Regions from separate parts of the Neopoerus faecalis genome, predicted to be linked through region 1. Evidence: riboswitches for the same ligand, from Rfam matches in the RefSeq annotation. Region 1 holds a riboswitch; each other region holds the start of a gene.
The links. A riboswitch is a leader RNA that binds a small molecule or an ion and turns the genes downstream of it on or off. The one in region 1 is predicted to bind lysine.
Positions count from the first base shown of each region.

Region 2: another riboswitch for lysine. It lies ahead of PY311_RS06845 (Na+/H+ antiporter NhaC family protein); the one in region 1 lies ahead of PY311_RS08650 (transporter substrate-binding domain-containing protein).
Region 3: another riboswitch for lysine. It lies ahead of nhaC (Na+/H+ antiporter NhaC); the one in region 1 lies ahead of PY311_RS08650 (transporter substrate-binding domain-containing protein).

Region 1 is NZ_JARFXX010000006.1:102,880-107,521, forward strand. Features, by position in the region: gene trmD (tRNA (guanosine(37)-N1)-methyltransferase TrmD) at 1-297, opposite strand, end outside; gene rimM (ribosome maturation factor RimM) at 304-795, opposite strand; gene PY311_RS08645 (BaiN/RdsA family NAD(P)/FAD-dependent oxidoreductase) at 837-2,042, opposite strand; lysine riboswitch at 2,282-2,453, shown strand; gene PY311_RS08650 (transporter substrate-binding domain-containing protein) at 2,582-3,508, shown strand; gene PY311_RS08655 (amino acid ABC transporter permease) at 3,661-4,557, shown strand; gene PY311_RS08660 (amino acid ABC transporter ATP-binding protein) at 4,559-4,642, shown strand, end outside.
Region 2 is NZ_JARFXX010000004.1:205,086-209,727, forward strand. Features, by position in the region: gene PY311_RS06840 (uracil-xanthine permease family protein) at 29-1,417, shown strand; lysine riboswitch at 1,569-1,743, shown strand; gene PY311_RS06845 (Na+/H+ antiporter NhaC family protein) at 1,844-3,490, shown strand; gene obgE (GTPase ObgE) at 3,791-4,642, opposite strand, start outside.
Region 3 is NZ_JARFXX010000001.1:82,410-87,051, reverse strand. Features, by position in the region: gene thiE (thiamine phosphate synthase) at 1-166, shown strand, start outside; gene PY311_RS00410 (HAD family hydrolase) at 163-828, shown strand; gene PY311_RS00405 (hypothetical protein) at 1,000-1,185, shown strand; gene thiD (bifunctional hydroxymethylpyrimidine kinase/phosphomethylpyrimidine kinase) at 1,205-1,999, shown strand; lysine riboswitch at 2,299-2,468, shown strand; gene nhaC (Na+/H+ antiporter NhaC) at 2,597-3,982, shown strand; gene PY311_RS00390 (M20 family metallopeptidase) at 3,985-4,642, shown strand, end outside.

The DNA of each region.
Region 1 (4,642 bases):
TCTGGCAACGGACTGGGTGAAGGTCCGGCCGCAGGGGGACATGAAGATGGTCCGGCCGGGGCCGTAGGTATTGACAACGTGCTCCCAGCAGCGGAACAGAGGGTCTGCCTGCATCACGGCACCACGGCCCCCGCCGTAGGGATAATCGTCCACCTGCATCTGCTTGTTGGTGGTGTAGGCCCGGATCTGGTGGGTGCGGATGGCGATATAGCCCCGCTCCTGCGCCCGGCCCAGAATGCTGACGTTCAGCATGGCGTCCACGGATTCCGGAAACAGGGTGAGAATGTCGATCTGCATTTCCATTTACATTCCCTCCCAGACCTTGACGTTCATGCGGCCCGCGTCCAAATCCACCGAGCGGATGAAGGCGTCCTTCACGGCGGGAATCAGGATCTCCCGCTCACCCTTGACGGTGTAGACCTTGCTGGCGGGGTACTCATCTACCGCTGTCAGAGTGCCCAGCAGGGCACCGGTGTCGCAGTCATATACCTCCAGCCCCAGCAGCTCATCGTCAAAGAACTCCCCGTCGGGCAGGGTAATGTCACTGCGGCGGATAGAAAGCGGCTTTCCTTTATAGGTCAGTGCGGCGTTCATATCGTCCACGCCGGGGAGCTTCAGCAGCACCATGTCCTTGTGGACATGATTGGCGGTGGGGACAACGGCCTGTCCGTCAATGTAAAAGGTCTTGCAGCGGGTGAGAAGCGCGGGGGAGACCCGCCGGGGCTGCACCCGCACCTCACCCCGGATGCCGTGGGCGTTGACGATGCGGCCCACCTGGATAAATTCCTGTTTCATAGCTGCTCCTTACGGTTTCTTCCGAAAATTATTTTCTGTGATCAGGGCCGAAGCTGTCCGGCCAGATGTCCGCTGGACCACGCCCATTGGAGGTTGTAGCCGCCGCAGTCCCCGTCAATATCAAGGACCTCGCCGGCGGCGTAGAGACCGGGGACCAGGCGGCTTTGCAGCGTCTCCGGATCAAATTCGTCCGTGCGGACGCCTCCGGCCGTGACCTGCGCCCCGTCAAAGCCGAGAACGCCGGTAACAGGCAGGGCAAAATCGTGGATGGCCTCCGCAATGCGCTGCCGCTCCGCTGCACCGAGAGCGGCGACCGGCTCCGTCAGTCCAAAGCCGGCGTAGCGCAGCAGTGTGCGCCCAAGGCGGTTGTGGAGCATTCCGGCCAGCAGATTTTCCGTGGTCAGCTCCGGCATGAGCGCGGCCCGCTGCCGCAGCAGCGCCTCCGTGTCCGCCGCGGACAGCCGGGGCAGGAGGTCAATGTGGAGCGTTAAGGGCGGCTTTTCCACAGCGGCAGAGCGGGAAAGGTCAAATACGGCGGGGCCGCTGACGCCAAACTCCGTGAACTGCACCTCGCCCCGGCTCTCGGCCACGGTGTCCCGGCCCCGGCAGAGGGTCAGCTCTCCGGTGGCCCGGACGCCCTTGAGGGCCTTGACATAGGTGGTGTCGGTCTTGACCTGTACCAGCGCGGGATAGAGCTTTGTCATATTGTGGCCCATGGACTGCAAAAGGAGATACCCGCTGCGGGTGCCGCCCAGCTTGCCCCCGGCCATGCCGCCGCAGCAGACGATGACCCGGTCCGCTGCCAGCGTTTCCTCGGCAGAGGACACGGCAAAGCCGTGCTTTGTTCTGCGTAGCTGCTCCACCTCAAAGCCCGTGCGGGTAATGACCCCGGCAGCATCGGCAGCAAAGCGCAGAACGTCCAGCACACTGCCGGCCTGATCGGAATAGGGGTAGACCCGGCCGCTGTCCTCTGCCACCGTCAGAAGCCCCAGCCCGTGAAAGAACGCCAGCGCGGCCTCCGTATCAAAGGCGTCCAGCGCGGGGCGGACGAAGTCCGGGGAAAGCCCGTGGTAATGTACCGGGGCAACGTGGAGATTTGTAAGGTTGCAGCGGCCGTTGCCGGTGGAGAGCAGCTTGCGTCCCACCCGGGACTGCCGCTCCAGCAGCGTAACGGCATGGCCGTTTCGGGCGGCGGTCAGGGCGGCCATGAGGCCGGAGGCGCCGCCGCCGATGACGATGACATTCATGGGATGCTCCTTTCGCCGCGGGCGCGGCGGTGGTTCGAGTTACTGATATTATAAGGTTCCCGGCGAAAAAAGACAAGGGGGCAGTTGATGGGGGAGAAAACACAGATATTTCCGCCGATTTGCACGATAATGGCGGCTAAAAATATGAATGCCTATGCCAATGTGTGCAAATTTATCCAAAATGCGGAAAAAGAGTTGACAAGACGAAAAAGCCGCGCTACAATGCAGTCAAAATTGAATCGCTTGATAGAGGCGCGGTATTCATCAGTACCTCCCGCAAGGCCAGAGCAGCCGGGGAAGGGAAAGGGGCCACCGCCGAAGTGCTTGGACGATGCCTGTTGTCCGGGTGCTGGGTCGGCAGAGAACATCTGCCGGACTGTCACAAGTTTTTTGTGAAGCGCTATCATTGGCTGTTCGGAGAGGCCCGTTTTTCAGGGCCGGTTTTCCGTATATTCCATGGACCGCTTGACAAAGCGGTTCATTTTTTTACATTTCCCAGCCGGCGGGGAACAGAAGCGCCGGACAAGAAGGAGACAATTATGAGAAGAAGATGGATGAGCGCGATTCTGGCCCTGACCATGGCGCTGGCCCTCACCGCCTGCGGCGGCAGCAACAGCAGCACCGGCACCGATTCTGCCGACAGCACCCCCGCTGAGACGGAGATCCCCGCCGATACCACCGCTTCCGGCGGCGTGGGCGAGGACGGTGTGTTCACCGTCGGCATGGAGTGCGCCTATGCCCCCTATAACTGGACGCAGATGGACGATTCCAACGGCGCGGTCCCCATTTCCAACGTTCCCGGCGCGTATGCCAACGGCTATGACGTGATGATCGCCAAGAAGATCGCCGAGGCCAACGGCTGGGAGCTGGAGATCGTTTCTTCCGCATGGGATTCCCTGTGCCCCGCCATTCAGGCCGGTTCCATGGACGCCAACATCGCCGGTCAGTCCATGACTGCCGAGCGGATGGCCGAGGTGGACATGGCTGGTCCCTACTACTATGCTACTATCGTGGTGCTGACCACCAAGGACAGCCAGTACGCCAATGCCACCTCTATTGCCGATCTGGCCGGCGGTACCTGCACATCCCAGTTCGGTACCATCTGGTATGACTCCTGCCTGCCCCAGATCGAAAACACCAATCTGCTGGCGCCTGCCGACAGCGCTCCCGCGATGATCATGCAGCTCCAGACCGGCACTGTGGACTATGTCTGCACCGATATGCCCACCGCCATGGCCGCTGTTGCCAAGGACGATAATCTGGAGATTTTGAACTTCTCCGGCACAGACGGTGACTTCCAGTTCGCCTCTGAGGAGGAGCGGGCCGAGAACGTGAACATCGGCATCTCTGTCCAGAAGGGCAACACTGAACTGACCGAGGCTATCAACTCCGTGCTCTCCACCATGACGGAGGACGATTTCAATGCCTTGATGGACGAGGCCATTTCCATCCAGCCCGAGGTCTAAGCAAATTCGGATGGGGGCCCGATGGGCCCCCATCTATTTAAAACGGCACCCGGCGGCGTCCGCGCTGCCAGGGAACCCAACGGAGCGGCTTCGCGCAAAGCGCGAAAAAATCTGTGCTCACGGAGCAATCTGTATGATTTGGAGAGTTTGCCATGGATAAACTGGTGAAGCTGGGACAGGATATGGCCCTGCTGTGGGGAAAATACCGCCCCATGTACCTGAACGGCATCAAGAATACCCTGATTTTGGCACTGGCGGCCACGGCCATCGGCTGTTTTATCGGCCTTTTGTGCGGTGTGCTGAATACCATCCCCTATGCGAAGAATGACCCACTGCCCAAGCGCTTTCTGCTGAAGCTGGTGCGAGTCATTATCCGCGTCTATGTAGAGGTGTTCCGGGGCACGCCCATGGTGCTGCAGGCGGTGTTCATTGTCTACGGTCTGCCGTATTTCACGGATAATGCCCTGCGGTTCGACAATATCTGGACCGCAGCCATTCTCATCGTGTCCGTCAACACCGGCGCGTATATGGCCGAGTCCGTCCGGGGCGGCATTATCTCTATTGACCCCGGCCAGACCGAGGGTGCTAAGGCCATCGGCATGACCCATGTGCAGACCATGGTGAACGTCATTATGCCCCAGGCTATCCGCAACATCATTCCCCAGATCGGCAACAACTATATCATCAATGTAAAGGATACCTCCGTGATGTTCATCATCAGCTTTACGGAGTTCTTTGCAGCTCACCGCTACATTGTCGGTATCAACAATATGTATTTCCCCTCTGCCGCCATTGAGATGATCGGCTACCTGATTTTGACGCTGGTGGCCTCCGTTTTGCTGCGGCTGCTGGAAAGAATCATGGACGGCTCCGACAGTTACGAGCTGGCGCAGGGCGACCAGCTGGTGATGGCTGCCGGGACCTACAGCCATCCCGACCGGGGCACGCCCTTTGACGAGGTGAATAAGGAGTACGAGGGCGAGGAGCAGAGAGAACGTATCCGTATCGGCCTGAAGAACCGCAACGGCAGCACGAGAGGGGGACGCTGAAATGAGTGAGAATATTCTGGAAATTCGCCATCTCGGCAAGTCCTTCGGCTCCCATGAGGTGCTGCGGGACATTGATTTCAATGTC
Region 2 (4,642 bases), on a different contig from region 1:
ATTTTGTGTGTATGAGAGGAGAACAAAGATGAACGAGAAAAAGAAGCCGGTTTTGGGACAGGAGGCTGTGACCGACGCCCGGGTGCTGGGGGCACCCCGGATGCTGGTGCTGGGGCTGCAGCATTTATTCGCTATGTTCGGCGCCACGGTGCTGGTGCCGATTTTGGTGCAGGGCTACGGTCTGCCGCTGAGCATCCAGACCACGCTGCTGATGGCGGGTCTCGGTACGCTGCTGTTCCATGTGTGCACGAAATTCAAGGTTCCCGCGTTCCTCGGGTCCTCGTTTGCCTATCTCGGCGGCTTTTCCACAGTGGCCTCCATGCCGGCCTACGAGGGTTTTGACCCGGAGCTGAAGCTGGCCTACGCGCTGGGCGGCATCGTTATTGCGGGCCTTTTGTATCTGGTGCTGGCGCTGCTTTTCAAGGTTCTGGGTGCCAAGACCGTTATGCGCTATTTCCCTCCCATCGTTACCGGCCCCATGATCATCATGATCGGATTGAACCTCTCCGGCTCCGCCATTACCAACGCCCAGACCTGCTGGTGGCTGGCATTGGTGGCCATGGCCATCATCGTGGTTGCCAACATCTGGGGCAAGGGCATGGTGAAGATTATCCCCATTCTGCTGGGTGTGGTCGGCAGCTATCTTGTGGCGGTCATCGCCACGTTCTGCGGCGCGGAGCTGCCGGACGCCAACGGCGTCATGCAGCCGCTGGTGAATTTTACCGCTGTCAGCGAGGCGCATCTGGTGGGCCTCCAGAAGTTCATCCTTGCAAAGTTTGATATTTCCGCCATTTTAGTGATGGCACCCATCGCCATTGCCGCCATGATGGAGCACATCGGCGACATCTCCGCCATTTCCTCCACCACCGGCAATAACTTCATCGAGGACCCCGGTCTGCACCGCACCCTGATGGGCGATGGTCTGGCAACGGCCTTTGCGGGCCTGTTCGGCGGCCCTGCCAACACCACCTACGGTGAGAATACCGGCGTACTGGCGCTTTCCAAGGTCTACGATCCCCGGGTCATCCGGCTGGCGGCCATCTACGCCATCATTCTCAGCTTCTCTCCCAAGTTTGACGCGCTGGTGAACTCCATTCCCTCCGCCATCGTGGGCGGCGTCAGCTTCATCCTCTATGGCATGATCTCCGCTGTGGGCGTCCGCAACATTGTGGAAAATCAGGTGGATCTCACCAAGTCTCGCAACCTTATTATTGCGGCGGTGATGTTTGTCAGCGGCCTTGGCTTCAGCTCCGTGGGTGGTGTGACCTTCACCGTGGGCGGCGCGGCGGTAACGCTGTCCGGCCTTGCCATTGCGGCGCTGTGCGGCGTGATCCTCAACGCCATTCTGCCTGGCAACGATTATGAGTTCGGCGTCAGCGTCACAGGTGACAAGTCCGCCGACCTCGGCAGCTATTGAGCGTCCGTCCCGCAGAAACAGAAGAACTATGCAAATACGGAGCGCCAGATGTCCGGCACTCCGTATTTTGCCGGGAAATGGGAAAATTCTGCGGAAAAGGCGTTGACAAGGGGCAAAAATGCCCTATAATGAGAGCAGAACCAAGTGAATAAGGCATGATAGAGGCGCGGCTGATAAGAGTATCCGTCCGGGAGACAGGCAACGGAGGACGGAAAAAGGGTCAGCCGCCGAAGAACCGGTCTGTTTGCCTGATGGACCGGTATCTGGGCTGTCGGAGAAGATCTGGCAGACTGTCGCCCGGAGGCGGGCGGAGCGCTGTTGTGGTCTATTTGAAGTTGAGGTCTCAAATGGGGGCATGGCGTGCGTCATGCCCCCATTTTTTCATGCTCCGCCATATTGGAAGCGGAAAACGAAAGGAGAAATTCCATGAAGAAGCATTCTGTCCTGCGCGCAGCACTGCTGGCCGCATTGGCCGCCGCTCTGCTGGGCGTCCCGGTGCTGGCTGCCGGTGAGGAGGCCGCTGCCGGCAGCCTGTACGGTACGGTCTGGGCGCTGCTGCCGCCGGTGATCGCTATCACGCTGGCGCTTATTACCAAGGAGGCCTACAGCTCCCTCTTTATCGGTATTGTGGTGGGGGCGCTGTTCGCAAAGGGCTTTTCCCCCATCGGAGCGCTGGATATGATCGTCAACGATGGCTTGGTGGCCGCAATTTCCGACAACGCCGGCATTTTCCTGTTTTTGGTGCTGCTGGGCATCATCGTAGCATTGGTGAACGCTGCCGGCGGCTCCGCCGCCTTTGGCCGCTGGGCCTCGAAGAACATCAAGACAAAGGTGGGCGCGTCCCTTGCCACCTTTGTGCTGGGTATCCTCATCTTCATTGACGATTACTTCAACTGCCTCACCGTCGGCACGGTCATGCGCCCGGTGACGGACAGTCATCGCATTTCCCGTCCTAAGCTGGCCTATCTCATTGACGCGACCGCCGCGCCGGTGTGCATGATTGCCCCCATTTCCTCATGGGCGGCGGCGGTTTCCTCCACGGCGGAGGGCTTAGATACCGGCATCAGCGGCATCCAGCTTTTCATCAAGGCCATCCCCTATAATCTCTATTCCCTGCTGACGTTTGTGTTTATCATCGGCCTTTCCATGATGCAGTTTGATTACGGCCCCATGAAGGACTTTGAGCGCCTCGCCCGGGAGACCGGTGAGCTGGGGGCGCTGAAGTCTGAGGAGGATGAAAAGATCAACCCCAAGGGGAGAGTCATCGACCTGCTGCTCCCTGTGGCGGTGCTGATCATCTGCTGCACGGTGGGCATGATCTATGTGGGCGGCTTCTTCGGCGTGGACGCATGGGGCGGTACGGACTGCGCCGGGGATTTCATCGGCGCCTTCGGCAATACGGATGCTTTTATCGGCCTGCCATGGGGCGGCATTATTGCGCTGCTGTTTACGGTAATTTATCTGCTGCTTCGGCGGGTCATTACGTTTAAGGACGCTATGGACTGCATTCCCAAGGGCTTCAACGCCATGATCTCTCCCATCCTGATTCTGACGCTGGCAGTTTCTCTGAAAGCTACTATTACGTCACTGGGCGCCAGCGTTTATGTCCACGATCTAATGGAGGGCGCGGCCTCCGCGCTGTACTCCATGCTGCCGGCTGTGATTTTCCTCGTGGCCTGTGTGCTGGCCTTTGCCTCCGGCACCTCATGGGGGACCTTCGGCATTCTCATTCCCATAGTCACGGCGATTTTCCCTGCCTCCAGCGAGCTGCTTATTATCGGTATTTCCGCCTGCTGTGCCGGTGCCGTGATGGGCGACCACTGCTCTCCCATTTCCGATACTTCCATCATGGCCTCTGCGGGCGCGCAGTGCAATCACCTTGACCATGTGGCCACACAGCTTCCCTATGTGCTGACGGTGGCGTGTGTCTGCGTGGTGGGCTTCATCGTGGCGGGTTTTGTGCAGAATGTGTATATCACATGGGCGGTGAGCCTTGCCCTGATGCTGGGCGTGCTGTTTGCCCTCCGCAGTATCGAACGGAAAAGGGCCCTTTCCCGTGAGCCGATTCAATAAGGCCAGCTTACGATAGGCGTATTTCCAAGGGCAATCAAAAAGCCTGCATGGCCAATGGCCATGCAGGCTTTAGCGTGTCGAAAAAGTCTTTTCTCCCCGCTGAACAAGTTTTCAGAACTTCATAAAAGTTCTGAAAACTAAGGATTTCAATGGCGCAGGACACCCTTCTTGGGTTTCCCGCGCACACCCTTCCTTACCGTTGCGGAGGATTTACCACTTTATCGACAGTCTCAAGCCTGCATGGCCATTGGCCATGCAGGCTTTACTTATTACGTTGAATATGCTTCAAAACAGACGCTCTCAGCGCTGATACTCAAATTCGTAGCCATCCAGAGAAACGGTATCGCCATCCTCAATGCCCCGTTCCTCAAGCTGCTGGTATAGCCCAGTCTCCCGCAGGGCCTTGTCGAACCACATCCGACTCTCGTAATCGTCGAAGTTGACGTTGGCCATGAGCCGCTGGAGCCACGGCCCCTGAATGAGCCACGTATGCCCGTCATCCATCCGCTGAATATCCAGCGGGGCGGAGGTATCCACCACCGGGGGCTTGGGAACGTATTCCGACTCGTAGACCGTCACCGGCGGCAGGGTGGAGAGCATCTCGGCCACACGGCTTACCAGCTCCCGCGTCCCCTGATGCGCTGCGGCGGAGATCTCCAGCAGGGGGAAGCCCTTGGCCTCCACATGGGCGCGAAGCCGCTCCAGATTTTCGGGATCAGCTATGATATCCACCTTGTTGGCGGCGACGATTTGGGGCCGCTTGGCAAGGTCGGGGCTGTATTGGGACAGCTCGGCGTTAATAGCGTCAAAGTCTGCCACCGGGTCCCGGCCCTCACTGCCGGAAACATCTACCACGTGGACCAGCAGGCGGCAGCGGTCAATGTGGCGCAGAAAATCGTGGCCGAGACCGGCGCCCTCGCTGGCACCCTCAATGATTCCGGGAATGTCGGCCATGACGAAGGAAACGCCCTCGTCCACCCATACAACGCCTAAATTGGGGTACAGGGTGGTAAAGTGGTAGTTGGCGATCTTAGGCTGTGCCTTGGAGACAACAGAGAGCAGTGTGGACTTGCCCACATTGGGGAAGCCGATGAGGCCCACATCTGCCAGCAGCTTCAGCTCTAAGAATACATCGTGGCTCTCACCGGGCAG
Region 3 (4,642 bases), on a different contig from region 1:
GATTCCAGTGGTGGCCATCGGCGGCATTTCTCAGGAGAATGTGGCCAAGCTGGCAGGCAGCGGCATCTGCGGTGTGGCGGTCATCAGCGCCATTTACGCCGCAAAGAATATCAAGTCCGCCGCAGAGGAGCTGAAAGCCGCCGCAGAGGCTATGCTGCGGGCATGATTCGGGGAGCCATCTTTGATCTGGATGGAGTGCTGCTGGACTCCATGGGAATCTGGAGGGATTTAGGCGCCCGGTATCTGCGGGCGCGGGGCATCAGTCCAGCACCGGGCCTTGGGGAGGTGCTGTTTGCCATGAGCATGGAGCAGGGAGCGGCTTATCTGAAGACCCATTATTCTCTGCCGGAAGGTGAAGTGGAAATATGGGACGGAATTGCCGCGCTGCTGGCGGATTATTACGGCTATGAGGTCCCGGCCAAGCCCGGTGCGGAGGAACTGCTGCAATTTTTCTCCCGGCGGGGTATCCCCATGGCGGCAGCGACCTCCAGCCCCCGGAATCATGTAGAGCGGGCGCTGACACGGCTGGGCCTGCGGCCCTATCTCAAAACGATACTGACCACTACAGAGATAGGGGAGAGCAAGCACGCCCCGACGATTTACCACCGGGCGGCGGTTGCGCTGGGAACAGTCCCGGCGGAAACGCTGGTATTTGAGGATTCCCTCTATGCGATGCAAACCGCCAAGGCGGCGGGCTACAGGACCGTGGGTGTTTATGACGGACAGGGCGAGCCGGATCAGGCGGGGCTGCGGCAGGCGGCGGAGGTCTATCTGACAGAGTTGGCCGCTTTCCCGGCGTATTGGCCCGCACTCAATAACTGTAACTAAATCAAAAGTTGGTACCATCAGTTGATAAGGGCAAACACGGTTTTTCGGAACTGAAACAACATCCAGCTTCGTTTTCCTCATTGCCGGGCGGCAGCCCGGCTGCTTCGTCAGCCTCGCTGAGCCGCCGTTTCCGATCCCGAAAAACTCCGAAGGACCTTCCAGCGAGCAAAAATGGGCGCTGATGCGGAAGCGGACGAAGGCTTGCTGGCGCAAGCCAAGGACAATGACAAAATCAGCGGCTATTTAGGCCGCTGGAAAGCATATTTGCCCTTATCAATTGATGATAGGGACTTACCCTATGTTCAGGCGGTACATGGGGGGCACCACCTTGTATTGCGTTGTAAAACCGTGCTGTAAAAAGAAAGGAAGTATTTAGATGAAAACAGCGTTGACCATTGCCGGAAGCGATTCCAGCGGAGGCGCCGGGATTCAGGCGGATATCAAGACCATGATGGCGAACGGCGTTTATGCCATGAGTGCTGTTACGGCCCTGACCGCCCAGAATACTACCGGCGTCACAGATATTTTGGAGTCCACACCCTATTTTTTGGGTGAGCAGCTGGACGCTGTTTTTACTGATATTTTCCCGGACGCCGTGAAGATCGGCATGGTCTCCTCTGCGGAGCTCATCACAGTGATCGCGGAGAAGCTGAAGCAGTACGGCGCAAAGCATATCGTGGTGGACCCGGTGATGGTGGCCACCTCCGGGGCAAAGCTCCTGCGGTCGGATGCCATGGAAGCACTGGCCAGGCTGCTGCCTATGGCAGAGGTGCTGACCCCCAATATTCCAGAGGCGGAAATCCTCTCTGGACTGTCCATCACGGACGCAACAGGCATGGAGACCGCCGCAAAGAGCATCAGTGAGCGGTACGGCTGCGCCGTACTGTGCAAGGGCGGCCATCAGATCAATGACGCCGATGATCTGCTGTGGCGTCATGGTGTGGGAAAATGGTTTCGGGGCAAGCGCATCAATAATCCCAATACCCATGGTACCGGCTGCACCCTCTCCAGCGCCATTGCCTCCAATCTGGCCAAGGGCTATGGACTGGATGAGGCCGTGGAGCGGGCCAAGGCGTACATCTCCGGGGCGCTGGCGGCTATGCTGGACTTGGGGCACGGCTCCGGCCCCATGAATCATGCGTTTGAGCTGCAGGGAGAGTTTATGAAGTGACTTTCCCGTAATTGCAGCGGCCTAATACCGTAGTGTGTCCGACAATAGCGGCTTGACCTTGCCGGGGACGGAAACTGAACGTAAAAAATCGGAAGATTACCTTCGGCAGAACGCCTTCCGAGATATAGCTTGGAAAATGAAAAAGTGAGAGAACACCCCGGTACGGTCAGCCGTACCGGGGTGTTTTCCAAGAAAAGGTAGCTGCGGCCTGATTTTTTTTGTGGTAAACGCTTAAATTGAGGAAATAGCGCGAAAACACTTGTAATTACTGGAAGAACGTGGTATCTTAACAGAAATTGAACGAGGATAGAGGCGCGGCGCGCAAGAGTACCCCCGGAGCCAAGGACAGGCATCCGCCGGAGGGAAAGGGCAAGCCGCCGAAGGGTCGTTGCTTTGCCTGAGGGGCGATCACCTGGGCCGTCGGAGAATATCCGCCGGACTGCCACATTTGTGGAGCGCTATCAGACCACCGTTTCGCCGCAGCCATTGGGTCTTGCGGAAAAAACAGGTGTTCCGGCTATGATCTCCACGGGGATCATAGCTTTTTTGTTATCCTTTTTCAATTCAATTTCGGTCAAAAGAGAAAGGATGACCAAGATGGAAAACAAGAGAATCGTAAGACCGTGGCAGGCGGCATGGATGCTGCTTGTCGGCATCGCCGTGATCATTGCGGGGCTGCTGGTGATGAAGCTGAACAACCGCATCGTTTTGGCATTGGACGGTGTGATCATGTGCCTGATGGCATGGTGCTTCGGCATCCCCTATGCGGAGCTGCAGCAGGGCATCAAGGAAACGGTGTCCTCCATGATCGTGGCAATTCTAATTTTGCTGTCCGTAGGCGTTTTAGTGGGTGTGTGGATGGCCAGCGGCACGGTGCCGGTGATGATTTACTACGGTATGAAGGTTTTGACGCCGGGCCTGTTTTTGCCGGTGGTGTGCATTCTCTGTACGCTGATGTCCACCATGGCAGGCACCTCCTGGGGTACGCTGGCTACTGTGGGCGTGGCCTGCATGGGTGTGGCACAGGGCTTGGGTGTGCCGCTGCCGGCGGCTGCCGGCGCGGTATGCACCGGCGCCTTCTTCGGCGATAAGATTTCCCCCCTGTCCGATTCCCCGGTCATTACCGCCACAGTCTGTGAGGTGCCGCTGATGGAGGGCATCCGCCACGCGCTCATCTCCACCGGCCCGGCCTATCTCATTTCTTTAGTGTTCTTCTTCCTCTACGGTCTGCGGTTTGCCGGCGGCACGGTGGGCGGTCAGGTGTATGAGGATATCCTCGCTACCGTCTCCGCCGAGTTCTGGCTCAGCCCGGTGCTGCTGCTGCCTGTGGCGGTGGTTGTGGCGCTGATCTTGCTGAAGAAGCCCACCATTCCCACGTTTGTAGCAGGCATCGCTGTGGGCGCCGTGCTGGCGATGGTATTTCAGGGCGAGAGCCTGAAGGACATCCTGACGGTGATGTACAGCGGCTTTTCCGTGGAGTCCGGCTCCGATGTGGTAAACTCCATGCTGAACCGGGGCGGCTTTACCTCCATGCTCTCTACCATCGGTCTGCTCATCGCCGCCGGTATCTTCGGCGCGCCGCTGCGTACCGCCGGTGTGGTGGATGTGCTGCTGGCCTTTGTGCGCCGGGTGGCAAAGAGCTCCCGCACCATGTCCCTCGGCGTGCTGCTTCTGCACGCGGTGTTCTTTACCATCACTGGCGCGTACTATGTCTCCTATCCGGTGGTGGGCGGCATGGTGAAGGACCTTTATCCGGAGTATGGTCTGGACCGTAAGAACCTGATGCGTACCCTGCTGGATACCGGCACGGGCCTTGCGCCGCTGGTGTCATGGTCCACCACTGGGTCCTATACGGCCACAACGCTGGGTATCGGAAATCTGGCCTTTTTACCCTATGCGCCGATGCTGTGGCTGTCTATCGTATTTTCTGTGATCTATGCCGTGACGGGCATCGGCACCGCGCGGGCGAAGGAGGAAAACTGACAATGGAACGCATTTTACAGCGCTGGTATGATATGATTTCCATTAACTCCGTCAACGGTCATGAGGCCGCCATGGCGGATTATGTGGCAAACGTCCTTCGGGAGATCGGCATGGATCCGCACTACAGCTATTTTGACGAGGATACTGCCCGGGAGCGGCCCTCCCTCTGGTCCGTGCTGGACAGCGGACGCCCCGGCAAGACGGTGCTGCTTATTGGCCATTTGGATACCGTGGGCGTCTCCGACCGCTGGGATACCGACCCCTTCGTACCCACGGAGATCGATGGAAAGGTATACGGCCGGGGGGCTATGGACATGAAGGGCGGACTTGCCGCTATTTTAGAGACCCTGACCTACTATGCCGCTCATCGAGACACTTTCAGGGGCAAGATTCTCGCCTGCTTCGTGGCGGACGAGGAGGGGCTGAGCAAGGGCAGCTATCAGTTGGTGGCGGAGGATGTGATTCACGCCAATTACGCCATTATGGGCGAGTGCCGCTACGATAATGTGGCGGTGGGCTTCCGGGGCCGGTACAGCTTTGAGGTGACGGTCCACGGACAAACGGCCCATGCCAGCCATTACCCGGAGGTGGGCGAGAACGCGCTGATCTCCGGCGGCAGACTGGCCGCCGCTATCGAGGCCCTGCCGACCCTTCAGCATC